Regions from separate parts of the Leifsonia sp. PS1209 genome, predicted to be linked through region 1. Evidence: predicted binding sites of a transcription regulator. Region 1 holds the regulator's gene; the other holds the start of a gene.
The links. The regulator LexA, encoded in region 1, represses DNA repair genes until DNA is damaged. The targets are predictions, from matches to a motif close to TCGAACANNTGTTCGA.
Positions count from the first base shown of each region.

Region 1 (11,214 bases):
GAGGTCCAACAGCTGACCGCCGGGCGGCGCGGAGGGGACATGGTCGAGGAGCACTCGCGTACCCGTGTCAACGCGCTCGGGGCTGAAGATTCCGTTCGCCGTCGTCAACTCGTAGGTCTGTCCAGCGAGACCGACCGTGATCGGGCGAAGCTTCAGTTCACTCTCGGGCGCCGGGGAAAAGTAGTGATCTCCGCTGGCCATAAGAGGACCGTACAGGACGCTAACAAACTAGGGTTAACCCAGATGCAGGATTTTCAGATGAATGAACATGTAAGCACGGATCAGGTCACGGACGACACGCGCGACGACGACGTCGTCGCCCGCGTCCTCGCCAGTGCGGAGAGCCGTGCAGGAATGACGCTGTTCGGCGGCGGCGCGCAGGCGCTGCAGACCGAGCACACCGACGATGCAGGGCACGACGGCGACCAGTTCGACCGCGAGGAGCGGGCAGCGCTGCGCCGCGTCGCCGGGCTGTCCACCGAGCTCGAAGACGTCACGGAGGTCGAATACCGGCAGTTGCGGCTCGAGAACGTCGTCCTCATCGGCGTGTACTCGCAGGGCACGCTGCAGGATGCGGAGAACTCGATCAGGGAGATGGCCGCCCTGGCGGAGACGGCGGGCGCCGTGGTGCTCGACGGTCTGCTGCAGCGGAGGCCGCATCCCGACCCCAGCACCTACCTCGGCAAGGGCAAGGCGCAGGAACTCGCCGGGATCGTCGCTGCGCTCGGCGCAGACACGGTCATCGCGGACACCGAACTGGCCCCGAGCCAGCGACGCGCGCTCGAAGACGTGGTGAAGGTGAAGGTGATCGACCGCACGGCCGTGATCCTCGACATCTTCAGCCAGCACGCCAAGAGCCGGGAGGGCAAGGCGCAGGTCGAGCTCGCACAGCTCGAATACCTGCTGCCGCGTCTGCGCGGCTGGGGTGAGTCGATGTCCCGCCAGGCCGGTGGCCAGGTGGGTGGCGCAGGCGCCGGTATGGGGTCGCGTGGTCCTGGTGAGACGAAGATCGAGCTGGACCGTCGCCGCATCCACACCAGGATGGCGAAGCTGCGCAAGCAGATCGCCGGCTTCAAGCCGGCGCGCGAGGCGAAGCGGGCGAACCGCAACCGCAACTCGGTGCCGTCGGTGGCCATCGCCGGATACACCAACGCGGGCAAGTCGAGCCTGCTCAACCGCATCACCAAGGCGGGCGTGCTCGTCGAGAACGCGCTGTTCGCGACACTGGATGCGACCGTGCGCAAGTCGGTGACCGCCGACGGCCGCCTGTACACGCTGGCCGACACGGTCGGCTTCGTGCGCAACCTGCCGCACCAGCTGGTCGAGGCGTTCCGTTCCACGCTGGAAGAGGTGGCGGAGTCCGACGTGATCGTCCACGTGGTGGACGGTTCGCATCCAGACCCCGCCAGTCAGCTGGCGACGGTCCGGGATGTGATCGGTGAGGTGGGAGCGCGCGAGCTGCCGGAGATCGTGGTCTTCAACAAGTCCGACCTGGTCTCGCCGGACGACAGGCTGGTGCTGCGCGGGCTCGAGCCCGGCGCGATCTTCGCCTCTGCGCGCACGGGTGAGGGGATCGACGAGATCCTCGCCGCCATCGCGCGCCTGCTGCCCGATCGCTCCGTCGAGGTCGACCTGGTCGTCCCGTACGACCGCGGCGACCTCATCTCGGCGCTGCACGAGCGGGGGCGGGTCATCTCCACGGACTACGTGGAAGACGGCACCAGGGTCAAGGCCAAGGTGATGCCCGAATACCTGTCGGTGTTCGAGGCGTTCGCCGTGGAGCAGACCGTCTGACGTCGAGACGTCACGAAGCCGGGACAGGGTCATCCTGTCCCGGCTTCTGCGTTTCCGGAGCCCTCGATCGTCACACGATGACACAGAACGGCGACACCGGGACCAAAGGGTTGTAGATTGCCATTCAACCGCAGCGGGCACCCGCTCGGTGGTGCGACAGCCGAGCCCGGCACCCGCCCGCGAACCACCTCACCGACCGGCTTCCGCCGGGCGGCGGGGTCCCACCTTGACCGAGGCGGGCGCGGCCCCGGGCGGGGTTCAGCGTCTCACCACCGACACCAGAGGACGCCATGAGCTGTACGGACGCGCGGTTCTCCTTCGAGCTGTACCCGCCGCGGAATGCGCGCGCCGCCGAGGCGCTGCCCGCGACGATCCAGAAGCTCGCGGCCGCGCATCCGGACTTCATCTCCGTCACATACGGCGCGAACGGGTCGTCCCGGTCGTCGTCGCTCGACGTGCTGCGCTACATCCTCGACCACACCGACGTGAGCCCGATGGCGCACCTCACCTGCGTCGGCTCGTCGCACGCGGAGGCGGCCCAGCTCATCCGGGAGTTCCTGGATGCGGGCATCCGGCGGTTCCTCGCGGTGCGCGGCGACCCGCCCGCCGACCTGGCGCCGGGGGAGACCGGCCTCGGCGACCTGCACAGCTCTGCTGAGCTGGTGCAGCTCATCCACCGGGTGCAGGCGGAGCGCGTGCCGTACGGCGAGCTGCCCGTGCCCGGCCTTCCGGCGAGCACCGTGCTGTCGCACCGCGAGCACGTGCAGATCGCGGTCGCGGCGTTCCCGAACGGCCACCCGACGTCGCACGGCGTCAGCCAGGACATCGACACCCTTCTCGCCAAGCAGGCGGCGGGCGCGAACCTCGGCATCACCCAATTGTTCTTCCACCCGGAGGACTACCTCGGCTTCGCGCAGAAGGCCCGGGATGCCGGAGTGCTCTTCCCGATCCTGCCCGGCATCATGCCGGTCACCAGTCCGGCCAGGCTCACGCGGATGCTCGAGCTGAGCGGGGAGGACCTGCCGAGCGAGCTCGCGATCCAGCTCGAGGTCGAGCCGACGGAGGAGGGGCAGCGGGAGATCGGAATCGCCTGGGCGACCGACTTCGCGCAGAAGCTGCTCGACGGGGGCGCTCCGGGCATCCACCTGTACACGTTCAACCAGCACGAGGCGGTGCTGTCGGTGCTGGAGCGGGTGGGGCTGCTCGGGGCCGCCGCGCCCGTGCATCAGACCACGACGACCACCACGACCACCGACGCCAGCACCACCGAAAGGGAACCAGCATGACCGACACCACTCCTCGCATCCCGTTCCCCACGGGGACGATCATCGGCTACCCGCGCATCGGGCGCCGCCGCGAGCTGAAGAAGGCCGTCGAGAGCTTCTGGGCGGGAACGATCACCGCCGACGAACTCGAGGCCACGGCCGCAGACCTCCGCGCCGCCACCAGGGACCGGCTCGACGCGCTCGGTCTCGGCCGCGATGACGCATCCATTCCGGAGAGCTTCAGCTACTACGACCAGGTGCTCGACGCCGCGGTCACCGTCGGCGCCATCCCGTCCCGGTTCGCCGCGCTCGCGGATGCCGACGGGTCCGTCGACCTCGCCGGATACTTCACGATCGCCCGCGGAGAGGGCGAGAACGCGCCGCTGGAGATGACCAAGTGGTTCGACTCCAACTACCACTACCTCGTGCCGGAGATCGGGCCGGAGACCGAGTTCCGGCTCGCGTCCGATCGCATCGTGCGCGAGTTCGAGGAGGCGAAGGCCGCAGGCTTCGTCACACGTCCGGCGATCGTCGGGCCGGTGACCTTCCTGCTGCTCAGCAAGGCGAGCGACGAGGCGCCGGAGGGCTTCCGCCCGCTGTCGCGCCTCGGCGACCTGCTGCCGGTCTACGCCGAGCTGCTGTCGCGCCTCGCCGCTGCCGGTGCACCGTGGGTGCAGCTCGACGAGCCTGCGCTCGTGAGCGAGTCCATCGACGAGCCGCGGGATGCGGTGCTCGCCGCCCTGGCGACCGCGTACGACACGCTCGGCGCGGTGCCGGGCCGTCCCGCCCTGTTCGTCGCAGCGCCGTACGGCAGCCTCGACGACGCGCTCCCGGTGCTCGCCGCCTCCCCGGTCGAGGCGATCTCGCTCGACCTGGTGCGCGGGGCCGTTCCGCGCGGGCTCGACGCCGCGACCGCATCCGGGCTGTCGGGCAAGACCGTCGTCGGCGGCGTGGTCGACGGGCACAACATCTGGCGCGGAGACCTCGAAGCCGCGTTCGGCACCCTCACCGAGCTGCTGTCGCTGAGCCCGGACGTCGCCGTCTCGACCTCCACCTCGCTGCAGCACGTTCCGCACGACGTGGACGACGAGCCGGAGCTGTCCGACCAGCTGAAGAGCTGGCTCGCCTTCGCCGACCAGAAGGTCGCGCAGGTCGCCACGCTGGCGCGCGGGCTGGTGGACGGCCACGAGGCCATCCAGGAAGAGCTGAGCGCCGCCTCCGCCGCCCTGGCCGACCGCGCGTCGGCGCCGGGCGTGCGCGTGCCGGCCGTGCGCGAGCGCGAGGAGGCGCTGACGGAGGCCGACTTCGCCCGCGGAGAGTACGCCGACCGGCTGGCCGCGCAGGATGCAGCCCTCGGGTTGCCGTTCCTGCCGACGACCACCATCGGGTCGTTCCCGCAGACGGGCGACATCCGCCGCTCGCGTGCGCAGTTCGCCAAGGGACTCATCACCGAGGCCGAATACCTGGGCAGGATGCGCGACGAGATCAAGCGCGTCGTCGACCTGCAGGAGGAGATCGGCATCGACGTCATCGTGCACGGCGAGCCCGAGCGCAACGACATGGTGCAGTACTTCGCCGAGAACCTGGACGGGTTCGCGGTGACGCAGAACGGCTGGGTGCAGTCGTACGGCTCGCGCTGTACGCGCCCCTCCATCCTCTGGGGTGACGTGTCTCGGCCGAAGCCGATCACCGTGGAGTGGTCGACGTATACGCAGAGCCTCACGCCCAAGCCGGTCAAGGGCATGCTGACCGGGCCGGTGACGATCCTCGCCTGGTCGTTCGTGCGCGACGACCAGCCGCTCGGCGAGACGGCGCGGCAGGTGGCGCTGGCGCTCCGCGACGAGATCGCCGACCTGGAGGCCGCGGGCATCCGGGTGGTGCAGGTGGACGAGCCTGCCCTGCGCGAACTGCTGCCGCTGAAGAAGTCCGACCACGCCTCCTACCTGGACTGGTCGGTCGGATCGTTCCGGCTCGCGACCTCCGGCGTGCGCGACGAGACGCAGATCCACACGCACCTCTGCTACTCGGAGTTCGGCGTGGTCATCGACGCGATCCGCAACCTGGATGCGGACGTCACCAGCATCGAGGCGGCACGGTCGCGCATGGAGGTCGTGCACGACATCCAGAGCTCCGGGTTCGAGCACGGCATCGGCCCGGGGGTGTACGACATCCACTCGCCGCGCGTGCCGTCGGTGGCCGAGGTGACCGAGCTGCTGGAGACGGCGCTCGGGGCGATCCCCGGGCGGCAGCTGTGGGTGAACCCGGACTGCGGGCTGAAGACGCGCGGCTACGACGAGACCGTTGCGTCGCTGCGCAACATCATTGAGGCGACGCGTGCCGTGCGCGCCTCCGCCTCGGCGCCGACTCCCGTGTAGCACGTTCGCTTCTGAGCCCGGGGTTTTCGCCGCAGTCTGTTCGTCTGCGGCGAAAAACCCCGGGCTCTGTCGCGTGCGGGGCGAGGATGGGGGAATGGTGGAGATTGACGCCGACGCGTTCGAGGCACTGGTGGGAGAGGTCTTCGATGCGCTTCCGGCCGACATGGTCGAGCCGCTGGAGAACGTCGCGATCCTGATCGAGGACCAGCCTCCCGGCGCGAGGCCGCGCCTTTACGGGCTGTACAGCGGGCATCCATTGACCAGGCGCGGCGTGTACGGTTTCGGCGAGCTGCCCGACCGGATCACCCTGTACCGCAACAATCTCGCGGCGAGCGTGTCGACGATGGATGCGCTGCGCGCCCGGGTGCGCGTCACCCTCGTCCACGAGATCGGCCACTACTTCGGCCTCGACGACGCTCGCCTCCAGGAACTCGGCTGGGCCTGACCGCGCGCCCCGCTCGTCCCGCCTCGCCTCGTTTCGGGGGTCAGACGGCGCGGAGGACGGCGACGACTTTGCCGAGGACTTCGGCGTAGTCGCCCAGGATGGGTTCGAAGTTGGAGTTGCGGGGGAGCAGCCAGGTGTGGCCGTCGCGCTGGCGGAAGACCTTGACCGTTGCCTCGTCGTCGAGCATGGCCGCGACGATGTCGCCGTTCTCCGCCGTCTTCTGGGTGCGGACGACCACCCAGTCGCCGTCGCAGATGGCCGCGTCGATCATCGACTCCCCGACGACCTTCAGCATGAACAGCTCGCCGTTGCCGACCAGCTGGCGGGGGAGAGGGAAGACCTCTTCCACCTGCTGCTCGGCGGTGATCGGGACACCGGCGGCGATGCGGCCGACCAGAGGCACCATCGCGGCGTCGCCCACGGGCGTCTGGTTCTCGTAGTCGACGGACTCGGACGAGTTGGAGGGCAGGTCGATCAGGATCTCGAGCGCGCGCGGCCGGTTGGGGTCGCGGCGCAGGTATCCGCTCAACTCGAGCTGGTTGAGCTGGTGCGTGACGCTCGACAGCGAGGAGAGGCCGACGGCGTCTCCGATCTCGCGCATGCTCGGCGGATAGCCGCGCTGGCTCACCGAGCGCTGGATGACGTCGAGGATGGCCAGCTGCTTGTCGCTCAGGTTCTTACGTCTGCGCGTGCCTCCGCGCTCGCGTGCTCCCTGGTTGTCGTTCGCCACGGTCGTCCCTTTCGTGACCCGTCTGCGCATCCGGCCGGCCCGAATGTCGGTGGTGCCTGGTTGAGTGAAGTCCAGACAATCGAAACTGTATCCACGATGCAGGGCTAAAACAAACATGTGTTCGAGCGTGTCTCGAAATCGCCCGGATGTTTTCGCCACTGAATCACGGTTGTGGTTTCGAACATTCGAAGATATATTCGGAACACAGCTTCGCATCCGGCCTGCCGGCCAAGCACCGGGTGCGGAATCTTAGGAGGTCAACAGCATGAGCACAGCAACGGTCACGATGTCGTCGTCGCAGTTCCAGGCGCCCGCCGGCGCTCGCACGCGCCTGCGTCTCACGCGCCGTGGGCGCGCGGTCCTCACCACGCTCGCCTCCGTCCCGCTCATCGTCGGGGCCCTGGTCTTCGCCCTCAACGGCGGGGGAGCCCTCGCCTCCGGCGACCAGGCCCACGTGCGCTTCCAGTACGTCACGGTCGAGTCGGGCCAGTCCCTGTGGAGCATCGCCGAGAAGGTCGCGCCGAGTGCCGACCCACGCGACGTGATCGCCAGCATCGTGTCCCTGAACCAGCTCGACACCGCGGTGGTCTCGCCCGGACAGCAGCTCGCGATCCCGTCCCAGTACGCGAAGTAGGGCCGTACGCGAAGTAGTCCGTACGCGAAGTGGGCCCCCTTTCGAGAAGTAGTCCGTGCGCCAAGTAGTTCCCCTTTCGCGAAATAGTCCGTACGCGAAGCAGAGAAGGGGCCTTCGCGAAGTTGCGGCGGAGGCGTGAGCGAAGTTACGGCGGGGGGCGTCCGCTCCCGGGTGCCCGCGGGGGTGGGTGTCTACGCGGCTGTGTGGGAGCGTGCTGGAAGGCTGCGATGGGTGCCACGCTGGGCGTCGCTCGCACGGAACGTGTGGCAACGTGGGCCGCGTTCTCCGCTTGAGCGGAGGCGCTGGCGGCGTGTCTCAGCAGGGTTCCGTTTGACCGGAGAAAGTGGGGGGTCGAATGGGCGGAATGGGCCGTAGGGCAGCGCGTGCGACGGGAATCCGCTCATACGGAACTTTTGGCGGTCGTGCGTGTATTCTCCGTCTGGGCGGAGGGGCTGGCGGCGTGTCGGCGGGGGACTCCGTTTGAGCGGATAGATGCGCGCGGTGGGTTGCGGAGCTGCCCGGGCCCGCGCAGCCCGGCGTCACACGGCTCGCGGCGTGACTAGCATTGATGGGTGACCTCTCTTTCCGATCTGCCGATTCGTGATGACCTGCGGGGGAAGACCCCGTACGGAGCGCCCCAGAAGGTCGTTCCCGTGGCGTTGAACGTGAACGAGAACACGCATCCGGTGCCCGCAGACGTCGCCGCCGACATCGTCGCCCGCATCTCCGCCGCGATCGGGAGCGTCAACCGCTACCCCGACCGGGAGTTCACCGAGCTGCGCGAGAGCTTCGCGCGGTACCTCGGGCACGGGCTCACCGCCGAGAACATCTGGGCGGCGAACGGGTCCAACGAGGTGCTGCAGCACATCCTGCAGGCGTTCGGCGGACCGGGCCGCACCCTGCTCGGGTTCTCCCCGACGTACTCCATGTACCCGCTCCTCGCATCCGGAACAGGCACCGGCTGGATCGCCGCCGCCCGCGACGACGAGTTCGAGCTCTCCGCCGAGACCGCAGCAGAGCAGATCCGGCGGGAAGACCCGGACATCGTGATCCTGTGCTCGCCGAACAACCCGACCGGCACGCCGCTGTCCCTCGCGACCATCGAGGCCGCATACGACGCCGCGCGTGGCATCGTGATCGTGGACGAGGCGTACGCCGAGTTCATGCCGGACGGCGAGCAGACGGCGCTGAGCCTGCTGCCGGGGCGTCCGCGGCTGCTGATCTCGCGCACCATGAGCAAGGCGTTCGCGTTCGCCGGTGCGCGCGTCGGGTACCTCGCCGCCGATCCTGCCGTGGTGGATGCACTCCGCCTCGTCCGCCTGCCGTACCACCTCTCCGCGCTGACCCAGGCCGCCGCCGTCGCGGCGCTCGCCCACTCCGCCGAGATGCTGGCGATGGTCGGCGAGATCCGCACCCAGCGCGACCGGCTCGTCACCGAGCTCGCCCGGCTCGGCTACCAGCCGCACCGCAGTGGAAGCAACTTCGTGCTGTTCGGCGGCGTCGCCGACCCGCATGCGACGTTCGAAGCGCTGCTCGAACGCGGGGTGCTCATCCGGGATGTCGGCATCCCGAACCACCTGCGCGTTACAGCAGGCACCGAGGAGGAGACCACCGCTTTCCTCGACGCTCTCGCGGCGCTCGGGCGTCCGGGCGCCCCGGTAAACTCGCTGGCATGACGAATCGCATCGCCACCCTGCAGCGGGAGACCAGCGAGTCCAGCATCGAGCTGAGCATCGACCTCGACGGCACGGGCGCCACGGACATCGAGACGTCCGTGCCGTTCTACGACCACCTGCTGACGGCGTTCGCGAAGCACTCGCTCACCGACCTCCGGGTCCGCGCGAGCGGCGACACCGACATCGACGTGCACCACACCGTCGAAGACATCGGCATCGTCCTCGGTCAGGCCATCAAGCAGGCGCTCGGCGACAAGCGCGGCATCTCCCGGTACGGCGACGCCCTCGTCCCGCTGGACGAGGCGCTGGTGCAGGCGGTCGTCGACATCTCCGGACGTCCGTACCTCGTGCACACCGGCGAACCTGCCGGGTTCGAGTTCCACCTCATCGGCGGTCACTTCACCGGGTCGATGGTGCGCCACGTCTTCGAGGCCATCTCGTTCAACGCCGCCATCACCACGCACATCACCGTCGTCGGAGGGCGCGACCCGCACCACATCGCGGAGGCCGAGTTCAAGGCGTTCGCCCGCGCGTTCCGCCAGGCCAAGGCGCTCGACCCGCTGATCACCGGCATCCCCTCCACCAAGGGGGCGCTGTGACGAAACCCGATGTCGTCGTCTTCGACTACGGGACGGGCAACGTCCACTCGGCTGTCAAGGCGCTCGAAGAGGCCGGTGCGAACGTCGAGCTGACGGGCAACCGCAAGCGCGCGCAAGAGGCGGACGGGCTGCTCGTTCCCGGTGTCGGTGCGTTCGCCGCCGTCATCGACGCGCTGCGCGCATCCCACGGCGACGAGGTCGTCGACAGGCGCCTCGCCGGCGGACGCCCGGTCCTCGGCATCTGCGTCGGCATGCAGGTGCTGTTCGAGCACGGCGTCGAGCACGGTCTCGAAACCGAGGGGCTCGGCGAATGGCCGGGCACCGTCGACCTGCTGAAGGCCGACGTGGTGCCGCACATGGGCTGGAACACGGTCGACGCTCCGGAGAACTCCGCGCTGTTCGACGGGCTGCACGACGAACGGTTCTACTTCGTCCACTCCTACGCCGCGCAGGACTGGACTCTGGATGTGGTCCCGCCGTTCCCGAAGCCGCGTGTCACCTGGGCCACGCACGGCCAGCCGTTCATCGCGGCCGTCGAGAACGGGCCGCTGAGTGCGACCCAGTTCCACCCGGAGAAGTCCGGACGCGCGGGCATCCAGCTGCTGCGCAACTGGATCGGCACCCTCTAAGCCGACAGGCAACACCCCGAGCCCGCGCGGACGCGCGGACCCAACCGAGGAAGATCATGAGCGAATTCAACAACACCCCCCGGCTCGTCCTGCTGCCGGCTGTCGACGTGGCCGACGGCAAAGCGGTGCGCCTGACCCAGGGCGAGGCCGGCTCGGAGACGAGTTACGGCGACCCGGTCGACGCGGCGGCGGAGTGGGCGGACCAGGGCGCGGAGTGGATCCACCTGGTCGACCTGGATGCGGCGTTCGGCCGGGGCGACAACCACGCCATCCTGAAGAAGGTCATCAAGCAGGTCCGCGGCGTGAACGTGGAACTCTCCGGCGGCATCCGCGACGACGCCTCCCTGGAGTCGGCGCTCGAGATCGGTGCGAAGCGCATCAACCTCGGCACGGCGGCGCTCGAGAACCCCGAGTGGGCGGCGAACGTGATCGGCCAGTACGGCGAGGCCATCGCGGTCGGCCTCGACGTGCGCGGCACCACCCTCGCCGCGCGCGGCTGGACCCGCGACGGCGGCGACCTGTGGCAGGTCCTCGACCGCCTCGAAGACGCGGGATGCGCCCGCTACGTCGTCACCGACGTCACCAAGGACGGCACCCTCCGCGGCCCCAACCTCGACCTGCTGCGCGAGGTGATGGACCGCACGACGCGCCCGGTGGTGGCCTCCGGCGGCATCTCCAACCTCGACGACATCGCCGCCCTGCGCGAACTGGTTCCGCGCGGACTCGAAGGCGCGATCGTCGGCAAGGCCCTCTACGCCGGCGCGTTCACGCTGCCCGAGGCGCTGGATGTCGCAGGGAACTGAGCCGGGCGACGGGTCGGGCGACGACCACGCATCCACGGGCCCGAGCGCGAAGGGCGCCGCGCGGCTGAGCGGGTTCGCGGCGCAGCTGGCGGCTGACGCCGGTCGCCTGGCGGACTCGGCGGGCCAGCCGTGGGAGGGCCGGGAGTTCGACGAAAACGCGTTCGGCGACGACGACGGCAGCGCGCCTCCCGCGCTGCTCGGCGCCCTGGCGGCGTTCCGAGCCGGCGAGGTGGGTGCGGAGGCCGTCGTGGACGCCGTGCGTGC
Region 1 covers NZ_CP051154.1:2,501,785-2,512,998, reverse strand. Annotated here, with positions in the region: gene HF024_RS11990 (methyltransferase) at 1-201, opposite strand, end outside; gene hflX (GTPase HflX) at 259-1,794, shown strand; gene HF024_RS11980 (methylenetetrahydrofolate reductase) at 2,085-3,080, shown strand; gene metE (5-methyltetrahydropteroyltriglutamate--homocysteine S-methyltransferase) at 3,077-5,434, shown strand; gene HF024_RS11970 (metallopeptidase family protein) at 5,529-5,879, shown strand; gene lexA (transcriptional repressor LexA) at 5,920-6,609, opposite strand; gene HF024_RS11960 (LysM peptidoglycan-binding domain-containing protein) at 6,875-7,243, shown strand; gene HF024_RS11955 (histidinol-phosphate transaminase) at 7,816-8,919, shown strand; gene hisB (imidazoleglycerol-phosphate dehydratase HisB) at 8,916-9,518, shown strand; gene hisH (imidazole glycerol phosphate synthase subunit HisH) at 9,515-10,147, shown strand; gene priA (bifunctional 1-(5-phosphoribosyl)-5-((5-phosphoribosylamino)methylideneamino)imidazole-4-carboxamide isomerase/phosphoribosylanthranilate isomerase PriA) at 10,204-10,950, shown strand; gene HF024_RS11935 (SseB family protein) at 10,934-11,214, shown strand, end outside.

Region 2 (11,214 bases), 320 kb from region 1:
CCAACCTCCGCAAGGGCGGCATCGCCGCGCAGGGCGCGAACGAACTCGAGGCTCTCATCGCCGACCTCAACGGCCAGATGCTCGCCGCCGCCGGCGAACTGAAGTTCGAGCTGGCCGCGCGCCTCCGCGACGAACTCGGCGACCTCAAGCGCGACCTCCGCCAGATGGAGAAGGCGGGCCACCTGGGCTGAGTGGGCCTCGGGCTCTCCATCGGGCGACCGGTATACGGTGGCAAGGTGAGCGCGATGACGACGGCGGGGCGATGAAGCGTCATCGGATGCTGCTCGCCTGCTCGGCGCTCGCGCTCATCGCCGTGGTCGCGCTGGCCGTGCAGGGCGCCCCGGTCTTCTCCGGGATGCGCTGGGTCCCTCCCGCGGAATCCCAGCCCCCGCTCCCGCAGAACCTGACGGGCCCCACCGCCTCCGGGTCACCGGCTCCGCGCGAGCTGCAGCACGTCACGCGGTTCGACATCTCCTGGTTCGTGGTCGCCGCCGCCGTGATCGTGCTCGTCGTCGTCGCAGCACTCATCTGGCGAGCGGTCCGTCGCCGTCTCACCCTCCCGGAACGGGATGCGTTGCCGCTCCTCCCCGACGCCCTCGGCGACGCGCCACCCGAGGATGAGCCGACCCCGGAACCCGTCCAGGTCCGCCGCGGCCTCGACCTGGCCTACGACCGCCTGACCGAACCGCGCGAACCCCGAGACGCCATCGAACGCGCCTGGCTCGGACTCGAAGAGGCGGCCACAGACTCCGGGATGCGCAGACTCCCCGCCGAAACCCCCGGCGAGTTCACCACCCGCGTCGTCGTCCGCGTCGCCACCGACCGCGACGCCGCCACCACCCTCCTCGACCTTTACCTGCTCGCGCGTTTCAGCGCGGCACCGGTCACGGCCGACGAGGTCGCCCGCGCCCGCTCCGCAGTGGATGCGCTCCGCGCGTCCTGGACCACGGCGCCCCGCAGCGCAACCGGAGGCCCGCGGTGACCGGGGACGAGCGCGCCGCTGCGGCCGAGCACCTCGCGCCCGCGCGCGCCCCCAGCAGGCGTCTCCTGTTCTCCGTCGGTTTCCGCTGGCGCATCGCCGGGTGCATCCTGCTCGCGGCAGTCGCTGGCTTCGTCGCCTGGTTCTTCGGCCTCGACCCCGAGCACGCCATCGGTCTGGCCGCGATCATCCTGGCGGCCGGTGCCTGCGCGACGGTTCTCGGCGAGCAGGCGGGAGTGGACTGGCTTCCCGACCCCGTGCTCCCGCGCGACGGTGCCCGCCGCGACGTGTCCCAGCTCGGCTGGGCGCTGCACACCCGCGGCGGGGGAGTCGCGCCCGAGGCTGTCCGTCGCCTCCGCTCCGTCACGGCCAGCACCCTCGAACTCCACGGCCTCGACCTCGACAACCCCGCAGACGCCCCCGAGATCGCCCGCCTCCTCGGCCCCGACACGGTCCGTCTCCTCCGCCGGGGCACCGCCGAGTCCCCGAAGCCCGCCACCTTCGAGGCGATCGTCACCGCCCTCGCCCGCCTCGCCGAAGCCCCGATCGGCCCCGTCGACCCCGACGGCGACGGGGGCGACCACCACACGGTCGGCAGAGCCGAGCCACACGCAGCATCCACCGCCCCCACCGCGTCCACCGCATCCACAGCCCCCATCGCATCCACCGCCCCCATCGCATCCACCGCCCCCATCGCATCCACCGTCCCCATCGCATCCACCGCCCCCACCCCGCCCCAGGAGCCGCACCCATGACAGCCGCCACCCCCGACCTGCCCGCCGCCTCCCGCGACCTCCCCGCCGCACGACCCGCCGCACGTCCCGCTGCGCTCCCCGTCGCTGAGATCGCCCGGCTGAGCGGCGATATCCTCGACCGTGTCGGCAGCGTCGTCGTCGGGATGCGCCCGGCGCTCGAACTGGCACTGGCGACCATCCTCGCCGGGGGTCACGTGCTGTTCGAGGACGTCCCTGGCCTCGGCAAAACGCTCGCCGCGCGCAGTATCGCGTCGGCCATCGGTCTCGATTTCCGGCGCCTGCAGTGCACCCCCGACCTGCTCCCCGCCGACATCACCGGCTCCTTCGTGTACGCACCTGCGTCGGCCGAGTTCGTCTTCCGCCCGGGGCCGATCTTCACCGGCCTGTTCCTCGCCGACGAGATCAACCGCACCTCGCCGAAGACCCAGTCCGCGCTGCTGGAGGCGATGGCCGAGGGTCAGGTCACCGTCGAGGGCCAGAGCTTCCCGCTGCCGGAGCCCTTCCACGTGGTCGCCACCTCCAACCCCATCGAGTTCGAGGGCACGTACGCACTGCCGGAGGCGCAGCTCGACCGGTTCATGGTGCGGCTGAGCGTCGGCTATCCGGATGCGCAGGGCGAGAGCCGCGTGCTGCTCGCGCGGGTGAGCAGGCGCAGGGAGGTCGCGACGGTCGAGCCGGTGATCGACGCCGCCACCCTCCGTGCCATGCAGGACGGCGTCGAGCTGGTCGACGTCGACGAGGACATCGCCGCATACTGCGTCGCCCTCGCCGCGGCCACGCGTCGTCACCGGTCGGTGGAGGTGGGGGCGTCGCCGCGCGGTTCGCAGGGGCTGCTACTCGTCGCGCGCGCTCGCGCCGTGATGGCCGGACGCGACTTCGTGATCCCCGACGACGTCAAAGCCGTCGCGGTGCCCGTCCTCGCGCACCGCCTCTCGCTCACCGTCCAAGCCTGGACGAGCGGTGTGCAGGCCTCCCAGGTGGTCACCGAGGTGGTCAACTCGGTGCCCGGTCCTCCGTCGGTCGGAGCAGCACGGGATGCGGCCCGCGCGACTGTCCCGGATGCGGGGCTCCCCGGGTGACCGCCGAGGAGCCGGGCCGCCCGTCGCAAGCCCCTACGACGCCGACGACCGCCGCCACCCCAGCCGCCTCCGCGACCACTGCTGCCGCCGCGGCCACCGCCGCCACCGCGGCCACCGCTGCCGCCACCCCCGCCGCCACCCCCGCAACCACCGCGGCCACCCCGTGGGACCTCAGCCCGGCCGTCGTCGCGGCGCTGGTCGTCGCGCTCGTCTGCCTCGGCGCCGGTTTCATCGCGAGCAGGGTCGAGCTGGCCCTGGTCGGCGTCCCGTTGCTCATCGCGGCGGCCTACGGCTGGGACCGCCGCCCCGGCGACCGCATCCCGCTCGCGTTCTCGGCGTCGGTCGAGCCCGCACGCGACGGGTCCACTGGCCGCTCCCCAGCAGCTCCTGCTTCCTCCACCAGCCCGTCGATCCCCACGACCGAGACCACCGCGCCCACCCGCACCACTCAAGGCGCCATCGTGCGCGCAATCGGCTCCGTCACCACCCCCACCTCCACCGCGCCCACCCGCATCGACGCTGTCGGCGTCCGCATCGCGCTCCCGAACCGCCCGCCGCTCGATACCGTGCTCACCCCGCGTTCCGCGGCGCGCATCCCGGCCGACATCGTCGTCGTGCACTCCGGCCCCCAGCGGCTGCTGCGGCTGACCGCCCGCGTCATCGGCGCAGACGCGTCGTTCGTCGGCGACACCGCGGCGGCGCCCGCGCTCGACCGGGTGGTCCGTCCGCGGGTCGTGCCGGTGCGGAGTCTGCCGCTTCCGGCCCGGCTGATCGGGCTGACCGGGCCGCACCCGTCGGCGCGTCCGGGGGATGGGGGCGAGTTCCGGGATGTCGACCGTTTCCAGCCGGGGGACAGGCTGCGCCGCATCGACTGGAAAGCGACCGCCCGGCGGGCGCAGAGCGCCGGTGAGCTGTTCGTCCGCCGCACGATGGCCACCTCCGACGCCGCCGTCCAGTTCGTGATCGACAGCAGGGACGATCTCACCGGGAGCGTCGCGGACTGGGCGGCCATGCATCCACTGCCCGGCGTCTCGTCGCAGGATCTCGCGCGGGAGGCGGTCGTCTCGCTGGCCGGAGCGTACGTCGCGGCGGGGGACAGGGTCGGCTTCGACGACCTGGCGGACCCTGCCCGCGCCATCCCTCCCCGGGCGGGCGCCAGGCATCTGCACCGGGTGTCGCGCGCCGTCGAGCTCACCGGCCCGCGCGGTGCGGCCACCGAGCGGGTGCGCGCGCCGATCCTCGCCCCCGGCGCGCTCGTCTACGTGATGTCGACGTTCCTCGACGAGCAGCCGCTGCGCCTCGCGCTCGTCTGGCGGGCCGCCGGGCACCGGGTGATCGCGGTGGATGTGCTGCCAGCCAGGCTCACGCGCGACCTTCCCCCGAGGGAGCGGCTGGCGCTGAAAGTCGTCGAGGTCGAGCGCGCTCTGCGTTTCGGCCGGCTGGCCGCGGCGGGCATCGACGTGCTCGCCTGGCAGGACAGCGACGACAACGGAGCCGAATCTGGCACAAGGGATGCGCGCCTCCGCGAGCTGAGCAGGCCGAGGAGGTCCCGGTGAGCGGCGCAAACGCCACAGAACCCGTGCTCGGCGTCACCGTTCCCGGGTGGACTGTCCGTGCCCTCTTCGGCGCCATCGCCCTCGCGCTCTGCCTGACCGTCGCAGACTCCGGATTCTGGCTGGCCGTGTCGCTCGCCCTCACAGCCGCGGCCGTCGCGGTGCCGCGCTGGCTGACGGCGTGGTTCCTCATCGGGGCGCTCGCGTTCACCGTGCTGCTGCATCCGCAGTCCGTCGGCGAGTGGCGGGTGTACGCGCTGATCGCCGGGGCGCATGCTCTGCACCTGACGGCATCGTGGATGCTCGTGGTGCCGCCGCTCGCCCGGCTGCAGCCCGCCGTGCTGCTGCCGTCGCTGCTGCGGTTCGTGATCGTCCAGGTGTCCGTGCAGCTCGCCGCGGTCGGGCTGCTCGCGCTCACGACGAGTGCCGGGGGCGGTGCGACGGTGTGGCCGGCGGTGCTCACCGGGGTCGCGGTCGTGGCGCTCTTCCTCGTCGCGGCGCCTCTGCTGCTGCGCCGTCCGCACCGTCCGGCGGGGCAGCAGGACGATCCCCGGTAGCAATGTCGGTGGTCCGGCATAGACTCGGCGGCGAGCGGTGACAGGTCTGTCGATGAACCGGTACAATCGAACATATCTTCGATCTGTGCCGGCGTGCGATCTGCGCTGGGCGAACACAGCCGACCTGGGGCGACGAGTAGCGGAGAATTGATCGAGTGACTGAAATTGATCGGGTGGTTATGGGCAAGGTGACGGGTTCACACCTCAGCGTGCGAGGAGCGCGGGTGCACAACCTGCACAATGTCGACCTCGAGATCCCGAGGGACTCGCTCGTGGTCTTCACCGGGCTGTCCGGTTCCGGCAAGTCGTCGCTCGCCTTCGACACGATCTTCGCCGAGGGGCAGCGCCGATACGTCGAGTCGCTGTCGGCGTACGCCAGGCAGTTCCTCGGACAGGTCGACCGACCGGATGTCGACTTCATCGAGGGCCTGAGCCCCGCCGTGTCGATCGACCAGAAGTCCACCAACCGCAACCCGCGGTCCACGGTCGGAACGATCACCGAGATCTACGACTACATGCGTCTGCTCTGGGCGCGCATCGGCGTCCCGCACTGCCCGGTCTGCGGTGAGCCCATCCAGCGCCAGACCGTGCAGCAGATCGCCGACCAGCTGATGGAGCTCGAAGCAGGCAGGCGCTACCAGGTGGTCAGCCCCGTCGTCTCGCAGAAGAAGGGCGAGTTCGTCGACCTCTTCAAGGAGCTCGCGGCATCCGGATACTCGCGCGCCATCGTCGACGGCCAGCAGATCCAGCTCAGCGAGCCCCCGACGCTCAAGAAGCAGTACAAGCACGACATCTCGGTGGTCGTCGACCGTCTGGTCGCCGGGCCGGACATCCTGAGCCGCCTCACCGACTCGCTGGAGACCGCGCTGCGGCTCACCGACGGGCTGGTCCAGGTCAACTTCGTCGACAAAGAGGGCCCGGATGCGTGGCGCACGTTCAGCGAGAAGCTGTCCTGCCCCAACAACCACCCCATCCAGCTCACCGAGATCGAGCCGCGAACCTTCTCGTTCAACGCGCCGTTCGGCGCCTGCCCGGAGTGCTCCGGCCTCGGCACGCGCATGGCGGTGGATGAAGACCTGCTGCTCGGCGACGAAGACCTCAGCATCGCCGACGGCGTCATCGTGCCGTGGACCACGCAGGGCAAGGGACTGTTCCAGTACTACGAGAAGCTGCTCGACGGGCTCGCCCGCGACCTCAAGTTCTCGCTGAAGACGCCGTGGAAGAAGCTCCCGGACGAGGTGCGCAACGCGGTCATGCGCGGCGACAACTTCGAGGTCAAGGTCAAGTGGAAGAACCGCTACGGCCGTGAGATGAGCTACACCTCGGGCTTCGAGGGCGTCGTGCCGTACATCGAGCGCCAGTACCTGCAGGCCGAGACCGACACGCAGCGTGCGCGCTGGGCGGAGTACCTCCGCGAGGTGCCGTGCTCCGTGTGCGGCGGCAAGCGGCTGAAGCCCGAAGTGCTCGCCGTTCTCGTGCACGGCGCGAGCATCGCCGACGCCTCCGAGCTGAGCCTCAGCGACGCGCGCGTCTTCATGGACAAGCTGCACCTCACCGAGCGCGAGGAGAAGATCGCCGCCCAGGTGCTGCGCGAGATCAAGCTGCGTCTCGACTTCCTCATCCAGGTGGGGCTCAACTACCTCGACCTGTCGCGCGCAGCGGCCACTCTGTCGGGTGGCGAGGCCCAGCGCATCCGGTTGGCGACGCAGATCGGCTCTGGGCTCACCGGCGTGCTCTACGTGCTCGACGAGCCGAGCATCGGCCTGCACCAGCGCGACAACCGCCGTCTGATCGACACCCTCGTCGCGCTGCGCGACCTCGGGAACACGCTGATCGTGGTCGAGCACGACGAAGACACCATCCGCACGGCCGACTGGGTGGTCGACATCGGACCGGGCGCCGGCGTCAACGGCGGTCACGTCGTGCACTCGGGCTCGTACGACGAGCTGCTGGAGAACAGGGATTCGCTCACCGGCGACTACCTCTCCGGCCGCAAGGAGATCGAGATCCCGGCCAAGCGCCGCAAGATCGACAAGAAGCGCATGATCTCCGTGGTCGGCGCCGAGGCCAACAACCTCAAGAAGGTCACGGTCGACTTCCCGCTCGGCACGTTCGTCGCCGTCACCGGCGTGAGCGGGTCCGGCAAGTCGTCGCTGGTCAATGACATCCTGTATCGGGTGCTGGCCAACAAGCTCAATGGCGCACGCAAGCTGCCGGGCAAGCACAAGGCCGTCACCGGGCTCGAGAACCTCGACAAGGTCGTGCACGTCGACCAGGCGCCGATCGGACGCACGCCGCGCTCCAACCCGGCGACGTACACCGGCGTCTTCGACCGCATCCGCACGCTGTTCTCCGAGACGATGGAGGCGAAGTCGCGCGGCTACCTGCCCGGCCGGTTCAGCTTCAACGTCAAGGGCGGGCGCTGCGAGGCGTGCTCCGGAGACGGCACGATCAAGATCGAGATGAACTTCCTGCCCGACGTCTACGTGGCGTGCGAGGTGTGCGGGGGAGCGCGGTACAACCGCGACACCCTGTCCGTGCACTACAAGGGCAAGAACATCGCCGAGGTGCTCGACATGCCGATCAGCGAGGCGGCGGAGTTCTTCCGGCCGATCTCGGCGATCCACCGCTTCCTGCAGACCCTCGTGGATGTGGGGCTCGGCTACGTCAGGCTCGGCCAGAGCGCCACGACGCTCTCCGGAGGCGAGGCGCAGCGCGTCAAGCTCGCCACCGAGCTGCAGCGCCGCTCCAACGGGCGCAGCGTGTACGTGCTCGACGAGCCGACCACCGGTCTGCACTTCGAAGACGTCCGCAAGCTCCTGCTGGTGCTGAACGGGCTGCTCGACAAGGGCAACACCGTGATCGTCATCGAGCACAACCTCGACGTGATCAAGTCCGCGGACTGGATCATCGACATGGGGCCGGAGGGCGGAGCAGGCGGCGGAGAGGTCATCGCGACCGGAACGCCGGAGCGCGTGGCGGAAACGCCGGGCAGCCACACCGGATACTTCCTCAAGGAGATCCTCCAGGGCGAGAGCGCCCGGGGCGCCGCGTAGGCCGGGCGCGTGGCAGACACCGTCAGCTACCGGCCGAAAGCCGGTGAGATCCCGACCCAGCCCGGGGTGTACCGGTTCCGCGACGCCAACCGGCGCGTGCTCTATGTCGGCAAGGCCAAGAACCTGCGGGCGCGGCTGAGCAACTACTTCCAGCCGCTCCGCAGTCTGCACGAGCGCACCAGGCGCATGGTGACCACCGCAGCGTCGGTGGAGTGGACGGTCGTGGCGACCGAGTTCGAGGCGCTGCAACTCGAATACACCTGGATCAAGGAGTTCAATCCGCCGTTCAACGTGCAGTTCCGGGACGACAAGTCGTACCCCTACCTGGCGGTGACACTGGGGGACCGCATCCCGCGGGTGATGGTCACGCGCAACCGCGGCGTGAAGGACGCGCGATACTTCGGGCCGTACACGAAGGTCTGGGCGATCAGGGACACGGTCGACCTGATGCTCAAGGCGTTCCCGATGCGCAGCTGCTCCGACGGTGTCTACCGCAGGGCGGAGCTCACCGGGCGTCCGTGCCTGCTCGGCGACATCGGCAAGTGCGCCGCTCCCTGCGTCGGGCGGATCAGCCCGGAGGATCATCGCGAGCTGGCCGAGGACTTCGTCTCGTTCATGGCGGGCAACGACACCAAGTACATCCGGGTGATGACCGAGCGGATGAAGCAGGCCGCGAGCACACAGGACTACGAGGCCGCCGCCCGCCACCGTGACGCGATCCAGGCTCTCGAAGCGGCGATGGGCAAGAGCGCCGTCGTGCTTCCGGACAACGTCGACGCCGACGTGTTCGGCATCGCGCACGACGAGCTGGCCGCCGCCGTACAGCAGTTCATCGTGCGCGGAGGCCGCATCCGGGGTGTGCGCAGCTGGGTGGTCGACAAGGAGCTCGACGTCGAACTCGGCGACCTCGTCGAGACCGTGGTGCAGAACGCGTACGAGGGATCGGATGCTCCGCCGCGCGAGATCCTCGTGCCGGAGCTGCCGGACGACGCCATCGAACTCGAGCAGTGGCTCACGGCCCGCCGCCACGAGATCGGCGACCCTGGAGCACCGCGCGGACGCCTCACCGGACGGGTCGAGCTGCGGGTGGCGCAGCGCGGAGACAAGGCGGCGCTCGCCCAGACCGTCGAGATGAACGCCAAGAACGCGCTCGTGCTCTACAAGACGAGGCGCAGCTCCGACTTCGTGGCCAGGTCCAAGGCGCTCAACGACATCCAGGATGCGCTCGGCATGCCGGATGCTCCCCTCCGGATGGAGTGCTACGACGTCTCGCACCTCAGCGGCACCAACATCGTGGCCTCGATGGTCGTGTTCGAGGACGGGCTGCCGAGGAAGGACCAGTACCGGCGGTTCAGCATCCCGGAGTCGACGGACGACACGGAGTCGATCTACCAGGTGATCACGCGCAGGCTGGCGTACCTGAAGAACCCGGAGGCGGAGTTCGCCGAGCCGGGGGCGGAGGGCGCGCAGACGGGTGCTGCTCGCGCCGCCGCCGTCCAGACCGACGACGCCGGCGACGATCCAGAGATCGACATCGACGCCGAGCTCGCGGAGGCGGCGGAGAAGCGGCGCAAGAAGTTCGCGTACCCGCCCAACCTGCTCATCGTCGACGGCGGCCAGCCGCAGGTGGCTGCGGCCAGGCGCGCGCTGGAGGAGTCCGGCGTGCAGGGCATCCAGCTGGTCGGCATCGCCAAGCGTCTCGAGGAGATCTGGCTGCCGGACTCCGACTTCCCGGTGATCCTGCCGCGCAACAGCGACGCGCTGTTCCTCATCCAGCGCATCCGCGACGAGGCGCACCGGTTCGCCATCACGTACCAGCGCGCCAAGCGCAGGCGCGACATCGGCTCGGTGCTCGGCGAGATCCCGGGCCTCGGCCCGTCGAGGGTCAAGGAGCTGCTGAAGCATTTCGGCTCCGTGGCGCAGCTCAGGAAGGCGACTCCGGACGAGATCGCCGCCGTGCGCGGCGTCGGACCGACCCTGGCGTCCGCCATCCATGAACGACTCGCCAGTCGCTAGGCTTGGGGGACACCTTTCGAGCGGAGGACAAGGCTGATGAGCACCGACACCGAGCAGCAGGAAGTGCTGATCGTGACCGGGATGTCGGGAGCAGGGAGGTCGACGGTCGCCAACGCGCTCGAAGACCTCGACTGGTACGTCGTCGACAACCTCCCCCCGCAGATGCTCCGGCCGCTGATCGAGCTGGCCAATCGGGCTGAGTCCGGTCTGCCGCGCATCGCCGCGGTGGTGGATGTGCGCGGCCGCAACTTCTTCGTCGACCTGCGCGACCTCATCCAGAGCCTGCGCGAGGGCACCAAGGTGCGCGTGCTGTTCCTCGAAGCGACGGACGCGGTGCTGGTGCGGAGGTTCGAGCAGGTGCGGAGACCCCACCCGCTGCAGGGCGACGGCACGATCCTCGACGGCATCACTGCGGAGCGCACGCGGTTGCGCGAGATCCGCGAGGCGAGCGACATCATCGTCGACACCTCCGATCTGAACATCCACCAGCTCGCCACGAACATCACGGAGACCTTCGCCGCGGAGAACACAGCGGGTGTGCAGGTGACGCTGATGAGTTTCGGATTCAAGTACGGCCTGCCGGCCGACGCCGACCTGGTGACGGATGCGCGCTTCCTGCCCAACCCCTTCTGGAACCCGGAACTGCGGCCCTTCACAGGGCTCGACGCCGTCGTGCGCGACTTCGTCCTCGAACAGCGCGGCGCCGCGGAATTCATCGACGCATACGTCAGTGCTCTGCGCCCGATCCTCGACGGTTACCAGCGTGAGAACAAACGGCACGCCACGATCGCGGTAGGCTGCACGGGGGGAAAACACCGGTCCGTGGCGATTGCGGAAGAGCTCGCTACCCGGTTGAAAGAGATCCCTGGGCTCGCGGTGAACACAAAACACCGCGACCTCGGCCGTGAATGAAGCCGGCCACAGCCTCCACGGCCCCACGACAGGCCGTTCGAACAGAAAAGGAACCCGATTGGCTCTCACCGCCGACGTCAAAGACGAACTCACGAAGGTCGAGGTCAGCAAGACCACCGTCCGGGCAGCCGAACTCGCGACCATCCTGCGGTTCTCGGGTGGCCTGCACCTGATCAGCGGCCGCATCGCGGTCGAGAGCGAGCTGGACACTCCGGAGCTCGCCCGCCGCGTCCGTAAGGACCTCGCGGAGCTGTACGGCGTCCGCAGCGAGGTCTCCGTCATCTCCGCATCCGGTCTGCGGCGCACC
Region 2 covers NZ_CP051154.1:2,178,636-2,189,849, reverse strand. Annotated here, with positions in the region: gene uvrB (excinuclease ABC subunit UvrB) at 1-191, shown strand, start outside; gene HF024_RS10445 (DUF4129 domain-containing protein) at 263-982, shown strand; gene HF024_RS10440 (hypothetical protein) at 979-1,734, shown strand; gene HF024_RS10435 (MoxR family ATPase) at 1,731-2,813, shown strand; gene HF024_RS10425 (DUF58 domain-containing protein) at 2,810-4,369, shown strand; gene HF024_RS10420 (hypothetical protein) at 4,366-4,923, shown strand; gene uvrA (excinuclease ABC subunit UvrA) at 5,103-7,979, shown strand; gene uvrC (excinuclease ABC subunit UvrC) at 7,989-9,995, shown strand; gene rapZ (RNase adapter RapZ) at 10,032-10,907, shown strand; gene whiA (DNA-binding protein WhiA) at 10,966-11,214, shown strand, end outside.
Region 2: a site for LexA is predicted at 4,990-5,005, ahead of uvrA (excinuclease ABC subunit UvrA). Genes of this name have one in related genera too.